4 regions of the Bacillus sp. BC05(2025) genome follow, and region 1 is predicted to be linked to each of the others. Evidence: predicted binding sites of a transcription regulator. Region 1 holds the regulator's gene; each other region holds the start of a gene.
What was found. The regulator Rex, encoded in region 1, represses fermentation and respiration genes when NADH is low (regulators of the CRP and FNR family bind a similar motif). The targets are predictions, from matches to a motif close to TTGTGAAATATTTCACAA.

Region 2: the regulator Rex is predicted to act here: its motif matches at 2,781-2,798, upstream of arcA (arginine deiminase).
Region 3: the regulator Rex is predicted to act here: its motif matches at 2,124-2,141, upstream of nirB (NADPH-nitrite reductase large subunit).
Region 4: the regulator Rex is predicted to act here: its motif matches at 1,537-1,554, upstream of ACZ76X_RS07910 (formate/nitrite transporter family protein).

The regions. Positions count from the first base shown of each region.
Region 1 covers NZ_JBWYRA010000020.1:2,152-7,386, forward strand. Annotated here, with positions in the region: gene tsaD (tRNA (adenosine(37)-N6)-threonylcarbamoyltransferase complex transferase subunit TsaD) at 1-640, shown strand, start outside; gene ACZ76X_RS28590 (ABC-F family ATP-binding cassette domain-containing protein) at 1,061-2,983, opposite strand; gene ACZ76X_RS28595 (redox-sensing transcriptional repressor Rex) at 3,171-3,800, shown strand; gene ACZ76X_RS28600 (YdiK family protein) at 3,830-4,021, opposite strand; gene ACZ76X_RS28605 (CPBP family intramembrane glutamic endopeptidase) at 4,018-4,767, opposite strand; gene groES (co-chaperone GroES) at 5,169-5,235, shown strand, end outside.
Region 2 covers NZ_JBWYRA010000009.1:117,122-122,356, reverse strand. Annotated here, with positions in the region: gene ACZ76X_RS22940 (amino acid ABC transporter ATP-binding protein) at 1-517, opposite strand, end outside; partial or broken gene ACZ76X_RS22935 (HAMP domain-containing protein) at 728-1,078, shown strand; gene ACZ76X_RS22930 (methyl-accepting chemotaxis protein) at 1,070-2,020, shown strand; gene argR (arginine repressor) at 2,173-2,622, shown strand; gene arcA (arginine deiminase) at 2,891-4,123, shown strand; gene argF (ornithine carbamoyltransferase) at 4,154-5,152, shown strand.
Region 3 covers NZ_JBWYRA010000004.1:367,389-372,623, reverse strand. Annotated here, with positions in the region: gene ACZ76X_RS16125 (arylamine N-acetyltransferase family protein) at 1-367, shown strand, start outside; gene ACZ76X_RS16120 (hypothetical protein) at 461-670, opposite strand; gene exsG (exosporium protein ExsG) at 833-985, opposite strand; gene ric (iron-sulfur cluster repair di-iron protein) at 1,243-1,950, shown strand; gene nirB (NADPH-nitrite reductase large subunit) at 2,159-4,564, shown strand; gene nirD (nitrite reductase small subunit NirD) at 4,580-4,897, shown strand; gene ACZ76X_RS16095 (uroporphyrin-III C-methyltransferase) at 4,956-5,235, shown strand, end outside.
Region 4 covers NZ_JBWYRA010000002.1:389,676-394,910, forward strand. Annotated here, with positions in the region: gene ACZ76X_RS07900 (TrkH family potassium uptake protein) at 1-347, shown strand, start outside; yybP-ykoY riboswitch at 386-551, shown strand; gene ACZ76X_RS07905 (TerC family protein) at 642-1,436, shown strand; gene ACZ76X_RS07910 (formate/nitrite transporter family protein) at 1,639-2,490, shown strand; gene ACZ76X_RS07915 (cyclic-phosphate processing receiver domain-containing protein) at 2,520-2,831, opposite strand; gene ACZ76X_RS07920 (prepilin peptidase) at 2,846-3,568, opposite strand; gene ACZ76X_RS07925 (LutC/YkgG family protein) at 3,681-4,391, opposite strand; gene ACZ76X_RS07930 (LutB/LldF family L-lactate oxidation iron-sulfur protein) at 4,391-5,235, opposite strand, start outside.

The sequences.
Region 1 (5,235 bases):
AAAAGAAGTTCAATTCCCACTGTTATCACTTGTTGTATCTGGTGGACATACAGAGCTTGTTTATATGAAAGAACATGGTTCATTTGAAGTAATTGGGGAAACGAGAGATGATGCAGCAGGAGAGGCATATGATAAAGTAGCTCGTACGTTATCTATGCCATATCCAGGTGGTCCTCATATCGATCGTCTTGCACATGAAGGAGAACCGACAATCGATTTACCTCGTGCATGGCTAGAACCGGACTCGTATGATTTCAGTTTCAGTGGATTGAAATCAGCAGTTATCAACACTGTGCATAACGCAAAACAACGTGGAATAGAAATTGCACCGGAAGATTTAGCAGCAAGTTTCCAAGAGAGTGTAATTGACGTACTAGTAACGAAAGCGTCTCGTGCAGCGGATGCTTATAACGTAAAGCAAGTGCTTCTTGCTGGTGGAGTGGCTGCGAATAAAGGACTTCGTGCGCGCTTAGAAACAGAATTTGCCCAAAAAGAAAATGTGGAGCTAATTATTCCTCCTCTATCTTTATGCACAGATAATGCAGCAATGATTGCAGCGGCAGGTACAATTGCATATGAACAAGGAAAACGAGCTACATTAGCTTTAAATGCAAATCCAGGATTAGATATTGAAGCATAGTTATACACAAAATTAACCACAGCTTGTGGATAAAACCCATATTATCTGTTGATAATATGGGTTTTATTGTGTATATAAAATGTGTATAACTTTTTTATTAATTGTGGATAATGTGGAAAAAGTTATTTGGATGTTTATTTTATAAAGGTGGATATGTGTATAAACTTGTGGATAAATCGGATGAAGTCTGACCTTTGAATGTATTCTTTTTCGGGAAATAAAAAACAAGAAGATATCTTTAAAAAACATTTTGAAATATGCTTTTATTATAGGGAACGCTAATATTGTCAAACCTTGTCGGTAAATCGGTGTGTTGTGTCGAATCTTTTATGCAATAGACGTTGAACTGGACTAGAAGATAAAAAGGATGCCCCATCGTCAATAATACCGATTGATGAGACATCCTTCTTATTACTACTTTTATAAATGCAATTCTTCCCATTCTGCCATACAAGCATCAAGTTGCTCTTGTAATGTTTGTTTTCTCGTTGTAATTTCACTAGCTTTTTCGTAATCTGCATATATTTCTGGTAAGCAAAGTTGATCTTCTAACGTAGCAATTTCTTCTTCAAATTGTATAATGTTTTGTTCTAGTTCCTCAATTTTTCGAGTGCGTTGACGCTCCAACTTTTTGCGCTCTTTTTCTTCGAGATAATTTAATTTTTCTTGTGCAACTGTCTTTTGAACGGGTGCTTCATCTTCTTGCTCTAATTCCGCACGTTCAATCATCTCATTTTTCTTTTCGACGTAGTAATCGTAATCCCCTAAATATTCTTGTGCACCTTCTGTTGATAGCTCAACAACAGTTGTCGTTACACGATTAATAAAGTAACGGTCATGTGAGACAAACAGAAGGGTACCTGGATAATCAATTAAGGCATTCTCCAAGATTTCTTTACTATTTAAATCAAGATGGTTTGTAGGCTCATCGAGAATTAATAAATTCGATTTTTGCATCATAAGTTTTGCAAGAGCTAACCGAGCCTTTTGTCCACCACTAAGAGAGGATACTGGTTTTAGTACATCGTCTCCTGTGAATAAGAAGTTGCCTAATATTGTGCGAATTTCTTTTTCAGGTTGTAATGGATATTCATCCCATAATTCATTTAAAACTCGCTTAGAAGATGTTAAGTTAGCTTGTTCTTGATCATAATACCCAACAGATACATTGGATCCGAAAGAAACATCACCACGTAATAGTGGTAACTTATTCACAATGGATTTTAATAATGTGGATTTTCCAATTCCGTTTGGGCCAACTAAAGCAACACTATCCCCGCGAGTTAAGCGCATTGTTACATGTTCAATAATCGGATCCTCATCATAGCCGATAGTCGCATCCGTTACTTGTAAAACATCATTTCCACTTTGTTTTTCGATATCGAAGTGGAAGGAAGCTGACTTAGAATCACCTAATGGTCTTGTTAATAATTCCATACGGTCTAATTGTTTACGACGGCTTTGAGCGCGTTTTGTCGTAGATGCACGAGCTATATTTTTTTGAACGAAGTCCTCAAGCTTAGCGATTTCATCTTGTTGTTTTTCATAACGCTTCATTTCTTGCTCGTATAGTGCTGATTTTAAATCTAAATATTTACTGTAGTTACCAACAAATCGTCTGCTTTCTTTATTCGAAATTTCATATACTTGTGTAACGAGTTTGTCTAAGAAATAACGGTCATGGGAAACGATTAGTATTGCGCCAGGATAGCCTTGTAAATATTGTTCAAGCCATGTTAATGTTTCGATGTCTAAATGGTTTGTAGGCTCGTCCAAAATAAGTAGGTCTGGTTTCGTTAATAATAACTTACCGAGAGCTAATCGTGTTTTTTGTCCACCGCTTAATGTAGAAATTGTCGTCTGGTGCGTTTCAACCGGGAAGCCAAGACCACTTAAAATCGAGCGGATATCTGCTTCGTACTGATAGCCACCTTGATCTTTATAATCTAATTGTAATTGGTCATAATCAGCTAATAATCTTTCATATGTAGCCTCATTTGAAAAGTTTACTTCTTGTCCCATCTCTTGCTCCAGCCTTCGAAGTTTTGTCTCCATTTGCTGTAAGTGTGTAAAGACGGTTAACATTTCATCCCAAATTGTTAAAGACGTTTCTAAACCGGTATTTTGAGCTAAGTATCCGATTGAGACATCTTTCGGTTTTATAATTTCGCCACCATCATGAGATAGCTCACCAGCTATTATTTTTAATAATGTAGATTTTCCGGCGCCATTTCGTCCGACTAATGCGATACGATCTTTCGTTTGAACTTCCAATTTTATGTTTGCAAGAATCGTTTCTGCACCGTATAATTTCGAAAGCGCGTTTACTTGTAATAAAATCAATGTTTTCACCTCAAATAATTTCTTAACTTTGCCATGTTTATATTTCTCAATCATACTAAAAATAGTGTATAGTTTAAAATACAGAGAGAATACTTCTTCTTTCTATTATACAAGGAATTTAATAAGTGCTAAACTTCTGTATTTGATTAAAGCATATGAATAAAGATAGGAAGAGAGGAGAGGTTATATGGAGCAGCAGAAAATTCCACAAGCCACTGCTAAGAGATTGCCTCTATACTATCGATTTATCCAAAACTTATCTCTATCTGGTAAGCAACGTGTTTCATCAGCCGAATTAAGTGAAGCGGTAAAGGTTGACTCCGCAACGATTCGAAGAGATTTCTCATACTTTGGAGCGTTAGGGAAAAAAGGATATGGATATAACGTAAATTATTTATTATCATTTTTCCGTGAAACACTCGACCAAGATGATATAACACGTGTAGCGCTTATTGGAGTAGGTAATTTAGGGACCGCTTTCTTACATTATAATTTCACGAAAAACAATAATACAAAAATTGAAATGGCGTTTGACGTTAGTGAAGAGAAAGTAGGAACAGAAATCGGGGGCATTCCTGTATATCACTTAGATGAATTAGAAGAAAGATTATCAAATGATATACAAGTGGCAATATTAACAGTACCGGCTACAGTAGCACAATCTGTAGCAGATAGATTAGCTGAAACGAGTGTGCATGGTATTTTAAACTTCACGCCAGCACGCTTAAATGTATCAGACAATATAAGAATTCATCATATTGATTTAGCAGTAGAGTTACAAACACTTGTTTACTTTTTAAAGAATTATCCACAATAAAACGCAGAGGAAGCGACCTCTGCGTTTTATTATTGTTTTTTCTTTGTGAATTTAACTAAGATAAGGCGAAGTGCCAAATTAAAATCAATTGTTGCCATAACTGCAAATAGTATTGTCCACATATTCCAGATTGTATCTGTTACGTTCCTAATGGCGAGGTGTGTAAAGATACATCCTAGAAGGAAGTACAATACAGCCATGAACAATGGTGAGTTTCTCATACTAAAAATCCTCCGATAAAGCCTTGCATTTTTTCAGCTTCTTTAATCATTTCTTGAATGTGTTCGCTACTCACTAACACTTGAGCAATTGCAACTAATGTATTCATTGCAACATGGGCCGCAATTGGAACGATAATACGCTTCGTCTTTACATATAAGAAGGCGAATACGAGCCCCATAGCAGTGTATACCAATAAATGAGTGAAATCAAAATGAATTGCTGCGAATACGAGAGAACTAATGATAGCAGCAATAAAGAAGTTAAACTTCTTATAAAGTGTACCAAATAAAATTTTTCTAAACACGATTTCTTCTAAAATAGGTCCGATTATAGATATAACAATTAGGAACCAAGGAGTAGTTCTTGCGATATCCATAAGCCTCGCTGTGTTTTCAGATCCAGGTTTAATACCTAATACATACATTTCAATCATACCAGCAATACTTTGTGAGAAAAATGCTAAGAAGAATCCGATAAAAATCCATCCAATTGTAGCTGGAACAGTAGACCGCGTTTTATCTAAATGTCTATCACGAATATCTGTTCTAAGTAACCAAAGCACGATACATAATGCAATAAAGAAGCTAATGATTGCCCAGTGGCCAGTTATGAGTTGGAATTTCTCCTCCCTAGTAAATCCTCTGTTATCATAAAGTCCAGTTTTCAGGAGAAGCGGTAATCCAGCTATGGATGATAACTGCATTAAAATGTATGTAACGATAACCCACCAATATTGTTTTTTCAAATGGTTTAACCATCCTTTCTAACTCTAGTGTATGAAATAAGGTAGGATAACATGTACATATGCTACCTACGATATAAACCTTACATAAATTATGTTTTTTTCGTAAATCCTTATTTGAAATTATAATAGAAGACAGGAGAAAGTTGTGTGTGTAGCGAAAACAACTTAGGGTGTCCTTTCATATTGTAACATACGAGTAGTGGAAACAACGATTCATATAGTAAAGGTAGAAGAAGAGAGAATCTATATAGAAAAGTGTATAACTTAATTTGCGAAAAAATTATGATTTTTTTACTTGCAAAAGAAATTGAGATTATTTATTATTATAAGTGTGTTAGCACTCGGGTGACCTGAGTGCTAATAAATAAAATTTACATAACAAAATGAGGAGGTTATTGTTCATGCTAAAGCCATTAGGTGATCGCGTTGTAATTGAGCTTGTTCAAGCGGAAGAAAAAACAGCAAGTG
Region 2 (5,235 bases), on a different contig from region 1:
CAACAAGTTCAGGGTCTAAGGCTGAGGTAGGTTCATCAAATAGCATAATTTTAGGATTCATAGCAAGAGCTCGTGCTATGGCAATACGCTGTTTTTGACCACCTGACAGGAGGTGGGGCGTTACATCTGCTTTGTCTTGTAAGCCGACTTTTTGCAGAAGCTGATTTCCGATTTCCTTTGCATTTGCTGTTTCTAATTTTTTTACATGAATAGGTGCTTCTATGATGTTTTCTAGTGAGGTCATATGGGGAAAGAGATTAAAGTGCTGAAAAACCATACCGACATTTTCACGGACTTTGTTTAAATTTGAATGCTTTGGATCAATTCGTTCACCTTGTAAGTGAATTTCACCTTCATCGTACATTTCTAAAAAGTTAAGACAGCGAAGTAATGTACTTTTACCGGAACCACTGGCACCAATTAAAACAACAACTTCTTTTTCTTGTACTTCTAAATCAATTCCTTTTAAAACATCAAGTGAGCCAAATGATTTTACTAGATTTCGAACCTGAATCATACAAAACCCCCAGTCAAAAATAAATTTTACAAATGTTGCCCCTTATTTCTGTTATTAGTCACAAATTGTCAGAATCCTTTATTTTTTTTAGTGGATTTGATATTCAAGGAAATAATAATTTTTTAAATCCCTATATCCTTCTATAATGAAAATATGGATAATAATATATAGGTAGTACTTATATTACTTATAAAAAGGGGGAAAGAAGAGATGGAAAAAGAAAGGAAGACATTTTCCTTTGGCTTACGTACACAACTTATGCTATTCACTACAGTTTTAGCTTTAATTACATATTCAACAAGTATATTTTTTATTTATGTGATATACGATTATTTTCAAAGTTATGTAAGTCAAACTGCATATAATATTATCGTTATGTTATTAGGGGTAGTATGGTCTGGAATTTTAGCATATGGAGCAGCGGTATTTTTAATTAAACCGCTTCGAAAGTTAGAGGAGGCGGCGAGAAAAGCGGCTGAAGGAGATATTCGTGAAGATGTTCCATTACCAAAGACTGATGATGAAATTAAATCTTTAAGTGTTGCATTTAATATGATGCTAGGGAACTTAAGGGGCATGGTAAAAAATATTGATACAACATTTTCGTATACAAACAATCAAGTACAGCAAATTAGAAAACAAACAGGCGAAGCAACGAAACAAGCACAAGGTGTTTCTGAAACACTTGCAGAGATTTCTTCTGGAGCTGAGCAATCAGCGGCATCCATTCAGGCAATTGTTTCTGCTGTTGATACAACAACATCAATTGCAAGTGAAGTAGAAGAGAAAGCGAAACAGTCTGATGAGTTGTCTTCAGAAATGGTTCAAGCTTTAGGGCATAGTACTCGTGTCTTTACGTCTTTAATTCAAGGTATTCAAACATTGGCGAAAGAAAATGAAGATTCAATGCAAAATGTACAGAAGTTAGAGGAAAGAATGAAACAAGTAGAACACATTGTATCTGTTGTGAGTGAGATTGCTAGCCAAACAAATTTATTAGCACTAAACGCTTCTATTGAGGCTGCTCGTGCAGGAGAGCATGGAAGAGGCTTTGCGGTTGTTGCGGAGGAAGTACGGAAACTTGCTGATGAAAGTGATCATTCTGCAAGAAACATATCGCAGTTATTACGAAATATGCAAGAGGAAGTACAACAAGTTGCAATGAAAATGACAGAACAAGTGAAAATAGCTAAAGAAGAGGCGAAACGTGGGGAAGCTACGGAATTAATTTTAAAAGAAATGTCATCAAGTATTATGGAAGTTGCTGATGCAACGAAGCAAATTAGTGGCTATATGAACGAACAAGTGAGCCACATTCATCAAACAGGAGCACAGACGAAAGCTGTGGCAGCAATTGCTGAGGAAACATCAGCTGGTTCACAAGAAGTGGCGCGTGTGACGTTGCAACAATCTAAAAATATGGTAGTAATTGATCAATTATTAAAGGATTTAGAGCAACAAGCAGAGGACTTGAAACAAACAATTGAACGATTTTCAATGTAAAAGAGAAGAACAGAATACTGTTCTTCTCTTTTTTAGCTAGATTTAATATCTATAGTTCAAAGATATAAACTATGAACGTTTCCGCAACATTCTTTTCTGTCCCTTTCGGATGAAAATTATAGTGAGCTATAATATTAAAAGGGGTGTCTTTTATGAAAAAAGAAAAAAGACAACGATTAATTAAACAATTTGTAAAAGAGTATGAAATAGAGAAACAAGAAAGATTAGTAGAATTGTTAGCAAAAAAGGATGTATTAGTAACACAAGCTACGGTTTCTCGAGATATTCGTGAGTTAAACTTAACGAAGGTACCTTCTCAAGAAGGATTGATGATATATAAAATTTTCTCAGAAGAGCATTTACAAACTGATATAAAGTTAAAGAAAAAATTACGAGAGGTTGTTGTGAAAATTGATTGTGTAGATCAATTAATAGTTATTAAAACATTACCTGGAAATGCACATGTTATTGGTGCTTTGTTTGATGAGTTAGATTGGAAAGAAAAAATAGGATGTATATGTGGAAATGATACATGCCTTATAATTTCTCAGTCGAAATCAGATAGGGAGATTTTAGAAGAAAGATTAAATTTAATTATTTAGATGCAAAGTCCTGTTTTTAATTTTTATTAAAAACAGGATTTTTGTGTAAATACGGAAGTTAAATATTCAACATATATGCGTAATATATGTATTTTCTATTAAAAAATCTGGATGGATTATTATAAAAATACAAATTAATATGATTTTAAAAAAATAACTTGTTTAATATTTCACAATGATAATGTGGATGATTTCACAAAGGTGAAAGCGCGTAGCATTTATTATGTACTTGTAAGACATCAAACATATTTAAAAGGAGGTAAAACAAATGAAGCATCCGATACATGTTACGTCTGAAATTGGGGAATTACAAACGGTTTTATTAAAACGACCTGGTAAAGAAGTGGAAAACTTAACACCAGATTATTTACAGCAATTATTATTTGACGATATTCCATATTTACCAATTATTCAAAAAGAGCATGATTACTTTGCACAAACGTTACGCAATCGGGGTGTTGAAGTTCTTTATTTAGAAAAACTAGCCGCTGAGGCGTTAGTAGATAAAAAACTTCGAGAAGAATTTGTTGATCGTATTTTAAAAGAAGGACAGGCCGACGTAAATGTTGCACATCAAACTTTAAAAGAATATTTACTTTCCTTTTCAAATGAAGAATTAATTCAAAAAATTATGGGCGGTGTACGGAAAAACGAAATTGAAACAAGTAAGAAGACACATTTATATGAATTAATGGAAGATCACTATCCGTTTTACTTAGACCCAATGCCTAATTTATATTTTACTCGAGATCCAGCAGCTAGTGTGGGTGATGGCTTAACGATAAATAAAATGAGAGAACCAGCGCGTAGACGTGAATCATTATTCATGGAGTACATCATTAAATATCATCCAAGATTTGCAAAACATAATGTACCAATCTGGTTAGATCGTGATTATAAATTTCCAATTGAAGGTGGCGACGAGCTAATTTTAAATGAAGAAACAATTGCGATTGGAGTATCTGCTCGTACTTCAGCTAAAGCAATTGAACGTTTAGCTAAAAATCTCTTTAGTCGACAAAATAAAATTAAGAAAGTATTAGCAATAGAAATTCCAAAATGCCGAGCATTTATGCATTTAGATACAGTATTTACAATGGTTGATTATGACAAGTTCACAATTCATCCAGCTATTCAAGGGCCAAAAGGGAATATGAATATTTATATTTTAGAAAAAGGACCAGATGAGGAAACACTCAAAATTACACATCGTACTTCTTTAATGGAAGCATTAAAAGAAGTATTAGGCTTAAGTGAATTAGTTCTTATTCCATGTGGAGGAGGAGATGTAATTGCTTCTGCTCGTGAACAATGGAATGATGGCTCGAATACATTAGCAATCGCGCCAGGTGTGGTTGTTACATATGATCGCAACTATGTATCTAATACGTTATTACGGGAACACGGTATAGAAGTGATTGAGGTGCTAAGTTCGGAATTATCTCGTGGTCGTGGGGGTCCACGTTGCATGAGTATGCCAATTGTTCGTAAAGATATCTAGTATAAATAACGGAGAAAGTAGGGATGAAGTATGTTAATGACGAGATCAAATTTAAAAGGAAAAAGCTTTCTAGCAGAAAAAGATTTTACACAAGAAGAATTGTTATATTTTCTAGATTTGGCAGCAGAATTAAAAGAGAAAAAGAAAAATGGTATCCCTCATCATTATTTAGAAGGTAAAAATGTAGCGCTCTTATTTGAAAAAACTTCCACTCGTACGCGTTGTGCATTTACAGTAGCATGTACAGATTTAGGAGCGAATCCTGAATATTTAGGGAAAGGTGATATTCAGCTTGGGAAAAAAGAATCTGTAGAGGATACAGCAAAAGTGTTAGGGCGTATGTTTGACGGAATTGAGTTTCGTGGATTTAATCATGAAACTGTAGAATCTTTAGCACAAAATTCTGGTGTGCCAGTTTGGAATGGATTAACAGACATGTGGCATCCAACACAAACACTAGCAGATTTATTAACAATTAGAGAACATGTAGGGAAATTGAAAAATGTGAAGCTCGTTTACGTTGGAGATGGACGAAATAATGTTGCTAATAGCTTACTAGTTGGTGGCGCAATCGTTGGAATGGATGTACGTATTTGTACACCGGAAACTTTATGGCCTGCACAAGAAGTAATAGATTTAGCAAAAAAATATAATGAACAGGTAATGATAACAAGTAATGTGGAAGAAGCTGTTGCGAATGCAGATGTAATTTATACAGATGTATGGGTGTCTATGGGGGAAGAAGAAAAATTTGCTGAACGTGTCGAGTTATTGAAACCTTATCAAGTAAATATGAAAATGATTAAAGAAACAGGGAATGAAAACGTGATTTTCTTACATTGTTTACCTGCATTTCATGATGTCGAAACGATGTATGGCGAAGAAGTTTATGAGAAATATGGGTTGAAAGAAATGGAGGTAACTGACGAAGTATTCCGCAGTAAACATTCAAAAGTATTTGATCAAGCTGAAAATAGAATGCATACAATTAAAGCGGTTATGGCAGCTACTTTAGGAAACATGGAGTAAAGAAGAAAGGGAGTATTCCTTTCTTCTTTCTCCTCCTTTAGACACTATCATTCACTATTGCTTTTGTATTGTTATTGCAATTA
Region 3 (5,235 bases), on a different contig from region 1:
AGGTACACACATTTTAGAAATGAGAAAAGGAGCTAACGGGGAATCTACAAATTTCTTGCAATCTGAACCTTCACACGAATGGAAAATAGGCTATGCTTTCACTTTAGATCAAATAGATGAGAAAAAGGTGAATAACATTCAAAAAGTGATTGTAGAGCATAAAGAATCTCCTTTTAATAAAGGAGCTATTACTTGTAAATTAACTGATTATGGTCACGTATCATTAACAAATAAAAATTATACAGAAACCTTTAAAGGCACAAAAAATAAACGACCAATAGAATCAAAAGATTATGCTCGCATTCTTCGTGAATCTTTCGGAATAACACAAGAAAAATATGTAGGAAAAACACTAGAAAGAGGATAGTTGACTAGAAGTATTTCATAATAAAGCAGATTCCATATTTAGAATCTGCTTTATTTTATATTTTGTTATAGAGAAATTTTTTGATGGTATCCTTTAATTTTCAATGATATACTCATCATCATATTTATCATATTGGAGGCCTGATCCTATTTTTGTTTCCGTAACTTGATCTCTTAAAAACGGTGCAGATTCCATTTTGCTAGTTGCAATTTCAATTCCATATTTTTTCGTTAAATGGGCTAATTCTATTAAAAACCACTCTCTTCGTAATGTAACTGGAATATCAAATGTTCTTCTTTTCATATATAATAGCACCTCTTTAATTTTCATAACTTAAAAAACATTATAGTATATGCATGTCCATTCTAAATGTGCTATTACTAAAATAACATTTTAGTTTACATAAAATAATTATGTATTAGTAGAAAGAGGCTTGTCCGCCTCTTTCTACTATAGAGATTTAAATTAAGAACATCTTGGTACACCTAAAGCTAAGAATAAACCTGCTACTCCCGCAGTAATCGGTACTTTTAACGTAATAACATCGTCTACTTTCGTTACTAAAAAGAAAGCATTACCTTCTTGTAATATACAAGTTACCAACAATTGGAATTCCATTCAAATCTCCTCCTTTCAATCGGTATATTATACTTTATGGATTTTTTTCAAAAAATGTAATAGGAAATATATCCATTTTCTCCTATATGCAAATAAATGTTCATCAGTCTATTAAAAATATTAATGTCCTCTGTTAAATACCACTTCTATTATCCTCAAAACTGACACATTATAAGTGATTTCAATCACCACGTTGTTTTTCATTTATTGCTATTCTTAATTTAGATATTACATTTAAACTTTATGGAGGCATTCATATGGAACGTATATTTACTGAAACTTCTATTGTTGGTGAGATTGTTACACAATTTCCGAAGGCTAGTGATCTTTTTAAATCATATAGAATAGATTTTTGTTGTGGCGGTAATAAGCCACTTATTGATGCAATTCATGAAAGAAATTTATCGACTTCTAAAGTACTTACAGAGTTAAATACGCTTTATCGTAATACGAAACGATTAAATGAATCTGAAATTGATTGGAAAAATGCTTCTTATCGTGAATTGATTGATTATATAATTCATAAGCATCATCGTTATTTAAATGAAGAGTTACCACAGTTAAGTCCATATGTGACGAAAGTCTTACGCGTTCATGGAGCGAATCAGCCTCATTTAGCTCAAATTCATAAGCTATTTCATGAACTTAAAATGGAATTAGAACAGCATTTAATTAAAGAAGAAACGGAAGATTTCTCATTAATTTTAGAATTTGAACAAAATCCAACCGATGAAAACTATGCAAAGTTACGTAAAGTAGTAGATGAACTAGAAAATGAACACAATCATGCCGGAAATATTATAAAAGAACTTCGTAAAGTAACAAATGACTTTACGCCTCCAGAAGGCGCATGCGGCACTTATCGACTTGTTTACCAACGCCTTGAAGCGCTAGAGTCTGATTTATTTGAGCATATTCATTTAGAAAATAATATTTTATTTCCGCGTGCCATTACGAAAGCATAATTCAAGTGCAGGACATGAGTATACATACTTATGTCCTGCTTTTTCATTTTGCAAAACATATCCACATCTCCCTCACAGAAACTCGAATCTTAACAATTTGTGAATTATTATAAAAGTGTGATAAATATCACATCTCCCTCTTTTTTGATTTTCTATAATAGAAATATAATCCTTTGTTCAATATTTCACATAAAAAGGGGAAACGAAAATGAAAAAACGTTTAGTTATGATCGGAAATGGTATGGCTGGCATACGCTGTATGGAAGAAATATTAAAATATGATAGTGATTCATATGAGATTACTATTTTTGGAGATGAACCGCATCCAAACTACAACCGCATTATGCTCTCTCATGTTTTACAAGGCAAAACAAATATGCAAGATATCATTATGAATGAATACAGTTGGTATGAAGAAAACGAAATAACTTTGTATACAAATGAAAGAGTTCAAAGTATTAACCGAGAAGAAAAAATTATTATTACAGAAAAGAATCGTACTGTTACATATGACAAACTCATTATCGCAACAGGTTCTAGTGCTTTTATTTTACCCGTTGAAGGCTTTACTCTTCCTGGTGTAACAGGATTTCGAACTATTGAAGATACACAATTTATGATTGATACTGCTAAAGAAAAGAAAAAAGCCGTAGTCATTGGTGGTGGATTACTTGGTTTAGAAGCCGCAAGAGGTCTAATTGATTTAGGAATGGACGTACATGTTGTTCATTTAATGCCTAGCTTAATGGAGCAACAACTAGATACGAAAGCAGCTTCTCTTCTGCGTGAAGATTTAGAAGCACAGGGCATGAAGTTTTTAATGGAAAAGAAAACTGTAAAAATTCTTGGTACAGATCATGTTGAGGGCATTCAATTTGAAGATGGTGAAGTTGTAGACTGTGATTTAATCGTAATGGCTGTCGGAATACGACCAAATACGAAAATAGCAAGAGATGCTGGTCTAATAGTCAACCGAGGTATTGTAGTCAATGACTATATGCTAACAAATGATGAATCCATTTATGCAGTTGGCGAATGTGCAGAACATGATGGTATCGCATATGGACTTGTTGCCCCTCTTTATGAACAAGGCACAATATTAGCGAAACATATAACAAATTTACAAACAAATGGATATACAGGCAGTATCGTTGGTACGCAATTAAAAGTTGCTGGTTGTGATTTATTCTCTGCCGGCCAAATTCATGAAGATGATCAGACGAAAGCAATATCAATCTTTGATGAATGTAAACGTTCCTATAAGAAAGTATTAATTCGCGACAATAAAGTTGTCGGTATCGTTTTATATGGTGACGCCGCTGATGGTACACGCCTCTTTAGCATGTTAAAGAAAGAAGAAGATATACAAGAATATACAGCCGCTTCCCTTCTTCACAAAGCTGGTGAAGAGAGTGAACTTGACGTTGCTACAATGAGTGCGGATGACACGATTTGTGGATGTAATGGTGTTACGAAAGGTACAATCGTTCATGCCATTTTAGAGCAAGAGTTAACTACTTTTGAAGAAGTAAAAGGATGCACGAAAGCCGCAGGATCTTGCGGAAAATGCCGTCCGCTTGTGGAACAAGTTTTATCTCATACACTCGGAGATGCTTTTGATGCTTCTGCGCAGTCTACTGGTATGTGTGGATGTACAACTTTATCACGTGATGATGTCGTAGCAGCCATTCACGAGAAAGGTTTAAAATCTCCAAAAGAAGTACGAAATGTTCTTGGTTTTGCACAGGAAGACGGCTGTTCAAAATGTCGCCCTGCTTTGAACTATTATTTACGTATGGCGATTCCAGAAGAATATGCAGACGATAAATCATCTCGTTTCGTTAATGAAAGAATGAACGGTAACATCCAGCACGATGGTACATTCTCTGTTATTCCACGTATGTACGGTGGTGTTACAACAGCAGATGATTTAATGAAAATTGCTGAAGTTGCGAAAAAATACGATGTTCCTCTTGTGAAAATTACAGGCGCGAGCCGAATTGGCTTATATGGTATTAAGAAACAAGATTTACCTAACGTATGGGCTGACTTGCATATGACTTCGGGATATGCGTATTCAAAATCGCTTCGTAATGTCAAATCCTGTGTTGGTTCTCGCTTCTGCCGTTTCGGTACGAAAGATTCATTAGGACTTGGTATGCTACTTGAACAATCATTAGAAATGGTAGATACACCACATAAAATGAAGATGGGTGTAACAGGCTGTCCACGTAACTGTGCGGAAGTATTAACGAAAGATTTTGGCGTTGTATGTGTCGAAAATGGATACCAACTTTATATTGGCGGAAATGGTGGTACAGAAGTACGTGAAGCTGATTTTGTAATGATCGTCCCTACTGAAGATGATGTCCTTCGCATCGCTACAGCTTACATGCAATATTATCGTGAAACTGGTATTTATGGAGAGCGTACTGCCTACTGGACAGAACGATTAGGCTTCGATCACATAAAAGAAATACTACAAGATACAAGTATGGTTACTACGTTAAATGAACGCTTCCAAACAGCTCGTAGCACATATACGGAAGCCTGGGGACATGCACTAGAAACGAAGTCATTAAAAGCGATGTATGAAGTAGCAACTGTGAAATAAGGAGCTGTGATCTATATGATACAAACGAAAGAAAAAATAAAAGTTATGCGTGCGGAAAATCTTCCTATTCAAATCGGTAAAGAAGTGCAAATGAAAGGTATGTCTATCGCCCTATTCCGCCTTTCAAATGGTGAGATTCGAGCTGTAGAAAATCGTTGTCCTCATAAAAACGGACCGTTAGCAGAAGGAATTGTATCTGGAGAATTCGTCTTTTGTCCGCTGCATGATTGGAAAATCTCACTAATAACAGGTGAAGTTCAAAAACCTGATGACGGCTGTATTCAAACATACGAAGTAGAAGTTATTGATGGTGACATTTATTTATACATGTAATTTACGAAAGGAAGCCTCCTCTGGCTTCCTTTTAAATAAAAATAGATGAGGTGCAATTATGAACGGATATGTATATTTAGTTGGTGCAGGACCAGGTGATGAAGGACTTATTACAAAGAAAGCGATAGATTGTTTAAAGCGTGCAGATATCGTTTTATATGACCGTTTATTAAACCCTTTCTTTCTTCATTATACAAAAGAAACATGTGAACTTATTTATTGCGGAAAGATGCCAAAGAATCATATTATGCGACAAGAAATGATTAACGCCCACCTCCTTCAATTTACGAAAGAAGGAAAAATCGTTGTCCGCTTAAAGGGTGGAGATCCATCTATTT
Region 4 (5,235 bases), on a different contig from region 1:
AAGAACAAGATGATATTGTCGTGTTTAAAAAATCTATTAAAGATACTCTTATTGTCAAATCGTTGACCATCACTATTATTTCTATTTCATTTATCTTTTTTGCTATTTTAATTTTGAGTATTACTGAGCGAGTTCCTCTATTGATGAGTGCTTTCGAAGTATTTTCAGCATTTGGAACTGTCGGTCTCAGTATGAATTTCACACCGCACTTAACGATGATTGGAAAAACTATTATTATCTTTATGATGTTTTTCGGCAAAATGGGACCTTTAACCCTTGCTTTTTCATTTGCACGTAAAAAGAACCGAAAAATAAAATATCCGAACGAAGATATTTTAACAGGTTGACAACCGTATAAATTATCCATATAATGAGAGTACAATAGCATATCTCCAAAGGGGAGTAGCGTCCAAGAATATTTCTTGGAAACAAAGTCGTCATTACGTAGAACTTAGTTCTTCCGGCTTTGTTGGCATTTTCATTACATATGTCTAGCAAGACCTTTGCCTATTAACGGCAGAGGTCTTTTTTGCATCCATTTCCAAATTCTTCCAAAGTTAATAGGCAGGAGTATGGGGAAACTAAATAGTGGGGAAATTCTTCACTTATTTAGTACTTATAGAAATGAGAGGAGAATGTACATGGATGTATCATTATTATTGGAGTATGGTTGGGTATTACTTATCCTAATTGCACTAGAGGGGATTTTAGCAGCTGATAACGCTCTTGTTCTTGCAATTATGGTAAAACATTTACCAGAAGAAAAACGAAAGAAAGCACTATTTTACGGATTAGCGGGGGCATTTGTTTTCCGTTTCGGATCGTTATTTATGATTTCGTTCCTAGTCGACGTATGGCAAGTGCAAGCAATCGGTGCCATTTACCTTATGTTTATCGCTGGTAATCACTTATTTAAAACGTATGTTAAAAAGAATACGGATGAAGAAACAGAAGAAAAAGAAGCAAAGAAAAAACAAGAGAACTTTTGGTGGACTGTATTTAAAGTTGAAGTTGCAGATATCGCCTTCGCAGTTGATTCAATCTTAGCTGCCGTTGCATTAGCAATGACTTTACCGAAAACAGGATTAGGTACAATTGGTAGTCTTGATACTGGGCAATTCGTTGTTATCTTTGTAGGTGGACTTATCGGATTAATCATTATGCGATTTGCGGCAACTGCTTTCGTACAAATCTTAAAACGTAAGCCAGGACTTGAAACTGCAGCATTCTTAATTGTAGGTTGGGTTGGTGTGAAACTAGCAGTTTATACATTAGCACACCCTGCATTAAATGTAATTCCACATTCATTCCCAGAATCTACACCTTGGAAACTTACATTCTGGATTGTATTAGTTGGAATCGCAGTTGGCGGCTGGTTTTTCTCGAAAGAAGTAGAAACAAAAGTCGAAAAGAATTTAGACGAAAAAGCGCTGTAATTACAGCGCTTTTTCTTTTTCCTTTCTCCCTCTCAATGTCCAGAAAAATTTCTATTATACTACTTTTTGAAAACGTTTTCTTTATGTATGTATGTCCTTTTTGTGAAACATTGCACAAACTTATTGAAACTATGACCAAATCCATGTACTTTATTCATATAAGGAGCATTTATAGATGATGTACTAAAGGAGCGTATTACTCATGCTAGAACAAGGATTAGATTATGTTGTCAAACTGGCTAAGAGCAAAAAACAAATGCTAGATATAAACCCGATGCAATATTTCATTCGTGCCGCACTTGCGGGTATTTATATCGGTTTTATTATCGTACTATGTTTTAAATTAGGTAACTTCTTTCACATTGCAGATTCACCAGCCACTTATTTAGCGGCTTCTATGTTTTTCGGAATTGCCCTCGTCCTTATTATATATGGCGGTGCTGAATTGTTTACTGGAAACACAATGTACTTCACTGTAGCAACTTTAAGAAAAGAAACAACGATTTCCGATACACTTCGTAACTGGGTCGCTTGTTATGCAGGAAATTTAGCTGGTGCTTTATTCTTTGCTTTACTATTTTATGCAACTGGAATTTTCGAAGCAATTGATCACGGTCATTTCATGAATAAAGTGGTAGAAGGAAAAATGAATACACCTACAATTCAATTATTCTTTAAAGCGATTTTATGTAACTGGCTCGTATGTCTTGCTTGTTTCTTACCTTCTCAAGTGAAAGGTGATACAGCAAAAATTATGATGATGATGCTACTCGTTTTTACATTCTTCTTATCTGGTTACGAGCATAGCATTGCAAACTTATCACTATTTGCTTTATCTTTAGTTTCACCGCATCCGGAGACAATTTCTTTTACAGGTGCTGTTCATAACTTAATTCCAGTTACAATCGGTAACATTATTGGCGGGTCTGTATTTGTTGGTATGGTATACCATTACATAACAAAGAAAGCACCTGACGTCAAACAAGAAGAAGCCGAATTAGTAGTAGCTCAACAAGAAGAGATTATTCCGTTGCAAGCGCATTTGAAACATTAAAAACTCCAAAGTTTTTTACTTTGGAGTTTTTAGCTCCCCACATATTTAACAACAAGATGAGGATTAATTTCTCCTTCTTCCTTTCCCTTTTCAATTCTCTGTTTCATCTTGTACATACCGATGATATCATTCGTATGAAGGTGCATTTCATTTACGTATAAACCCTCTTTACAAAAAGCCTCTACAAAATCTAATCCACTTTTTTCTCCCCATCCCATGTTAAAGTCAAGGGAAAGAATATTCACATCATAATCCCGAACCATTTGCAAAGCGCGTTCTACTGTAGTTGCGGGCACATATCCGTACGGACAACTTCTTTGATCGTCCATATATACATTCATGTTCCATCCCCTCTCTATTTCGCATATGTGATCAACATGTAACATATTGCCCCAAGGCTAATAAAGGGACCAAACGGAATTGGAGTCCTCATTTTTATACGTTTTAATACAAGACCAACTCCAAAGAAACATAAACTAAAACAAGATGCTAAAAATAAAACGATAAAAATCCCTTTCAGTCCCACTATAAATCCAAGTAACGAAAGTAATTTTATATCCCCTCCCCCAAGCCCTTCTGGATATATCTTTTGCATGCAATATAACAAAATGAATATAATGCCACTACCAACTATACTATCTGGCCAAGTGACTAACGGTACAAAAATACATTCTAAAATAAGTAAACAGGAGAACCAAGCTAAAATACGATTTGGGATTAACATATATATGTAATCTGTAACTGAAATAATAAGAAGTAATGAAAAAAGCGATAAAATAATAATAAGTTCTTGTTCCATTCCAATCATATATACAGTAAGAAAAAATATCATTCCGGTTACAAGTTCAAATACTACGTACAAAATTGAAATTTCTCTCTTACAATTCGTACACCGTCCCCTTTGTATACAAAATGAAATGATTGGAATCAATTCTTTTGGCTTTAGCACATACTTACAATAATGACAATGTGAACGCGGGGCAATGATAGACTCACCTAGCGGAACTCTCATCGCAATTACCATAAAAAAAGAACCAAACACCATCCCCACTAACAATGCATATACATAAGTGAACATCCCTTCCTCTCCTTTCCAGAAGAACATAGCAAAAAAAGGAGAGAACTTCTACTTCATATTATCTCTATTCTATTAAAAAAGCAGGCCTTTTTCTGGCCTGCTTTCCCCTCTTTTATACGATGAAATATACTGCTTTTAATGGTCCGTGTACCCCGACAACAAGGTTCATTTCAATATCTGCCGAGTTACTAGGTCCTGTAATAAAGTTAATACAAGATGCCACTTTCTCACCATTTTCTATACGCGAATTCATATCCTCAACTGCTTGTGTAATACGAGGCACAAGTGTTTCACGTGGAATAATAGCAAAGTATACAGTCGGTAAAAAGTGTAAAGAACGACCTTGGCCTTTATGACTTTGTACAACGATTGTACCAGATTCAGCTAAAGTATAATCACTAAATGCAATTCCAATATTCGCTCTTTCCGCGATACGCATATTCTCTTCTTTTTTCTCAGGATCCCATACATTCACTTCAACATTTTGATTTGGAAGCTCTTCTTTAAATAAAGACGTCAATCCATAGGAATCAAAACGGTCATCTGCTGATAACATAATAGGTCCCCCGCCGTTTTCGACGATTACTTTTTGAATATCTTCACGTAAACGGTCATTTGTCGTTTCCACAACAGTCGTATGAATGTTTGTACATTGATTTTTAAATACTTCTAACAATTCTTCTTGTGAATAATCTTTTAACGTTTCTTTATTCACATTATTTTTCCACACTGGACGTTTTACACCATCCGTTTTACGCGTGCGTCCAAGTTCTTTTGCAATATTATCTAGAAAGGACTCACGGTTTTGAATTAATCCTGTCATTATTTGTCCCCGCCTTTCTTATGATCTTTATACCAATCACGGAATCTTTCTTTACTTGGAGCCGGGAATTCACGAATATCTGTCCAGTTTTTAAGTGGCCCAACACCCTTTGATACACGGTTACCAGATGTAAATGGACTCATTGCTGCTGGCGCCATTTTTGATCCCATTTTATATAAAGCTGCTGAAGATGCACCCATACTAAACATTTTCATTGCTAATTTTTCTGCAAGTGGAGCACGTCCTTCTTGCTCAACGATAACTTGGCGATGTTTTAATAATAAATCATGCAATGGAATTTTTACTGGACAAGCTTCTGTACATGCCCCGCATAAACTAGAGGCATAAGGAAGCTCTTTGTAATCATCATATCCACCTAAAAGTGGTGTTAATACCGCACCAATTGGTCCTGAGTATATAGAGCCATATGAATGTCCACCAACATGACGATATACAGGGCATACGTTGACACAAGCAGCACAACGAATACATTGCAACACTTGACGGAATTCAGATCCAAGAATTTGAGAACGCCCATTATCGACAATAACTAAGTGGAATTCTTCTGGTCCATCTACTTCCTCTTCTTGAATTGGTCCCGCTACAGTTACATAACTTGTTAACTTTTGACCTACTGCACTACGACATAGTAAACCAACTAAAACATCTAATTCTTCCATTGTCGGAACCATGCGTTCCATACCCATTACTGCAATTTGTGTTTTCGGAATCGACATAACAAGATCGGCATTACCTTCATTCGTTACTAAACAAAGAGAACCAGTATTTGCAACAGCGAAGTTACAACCTGTCACACCAATTTCTGCATCCATAAATTTTTCTC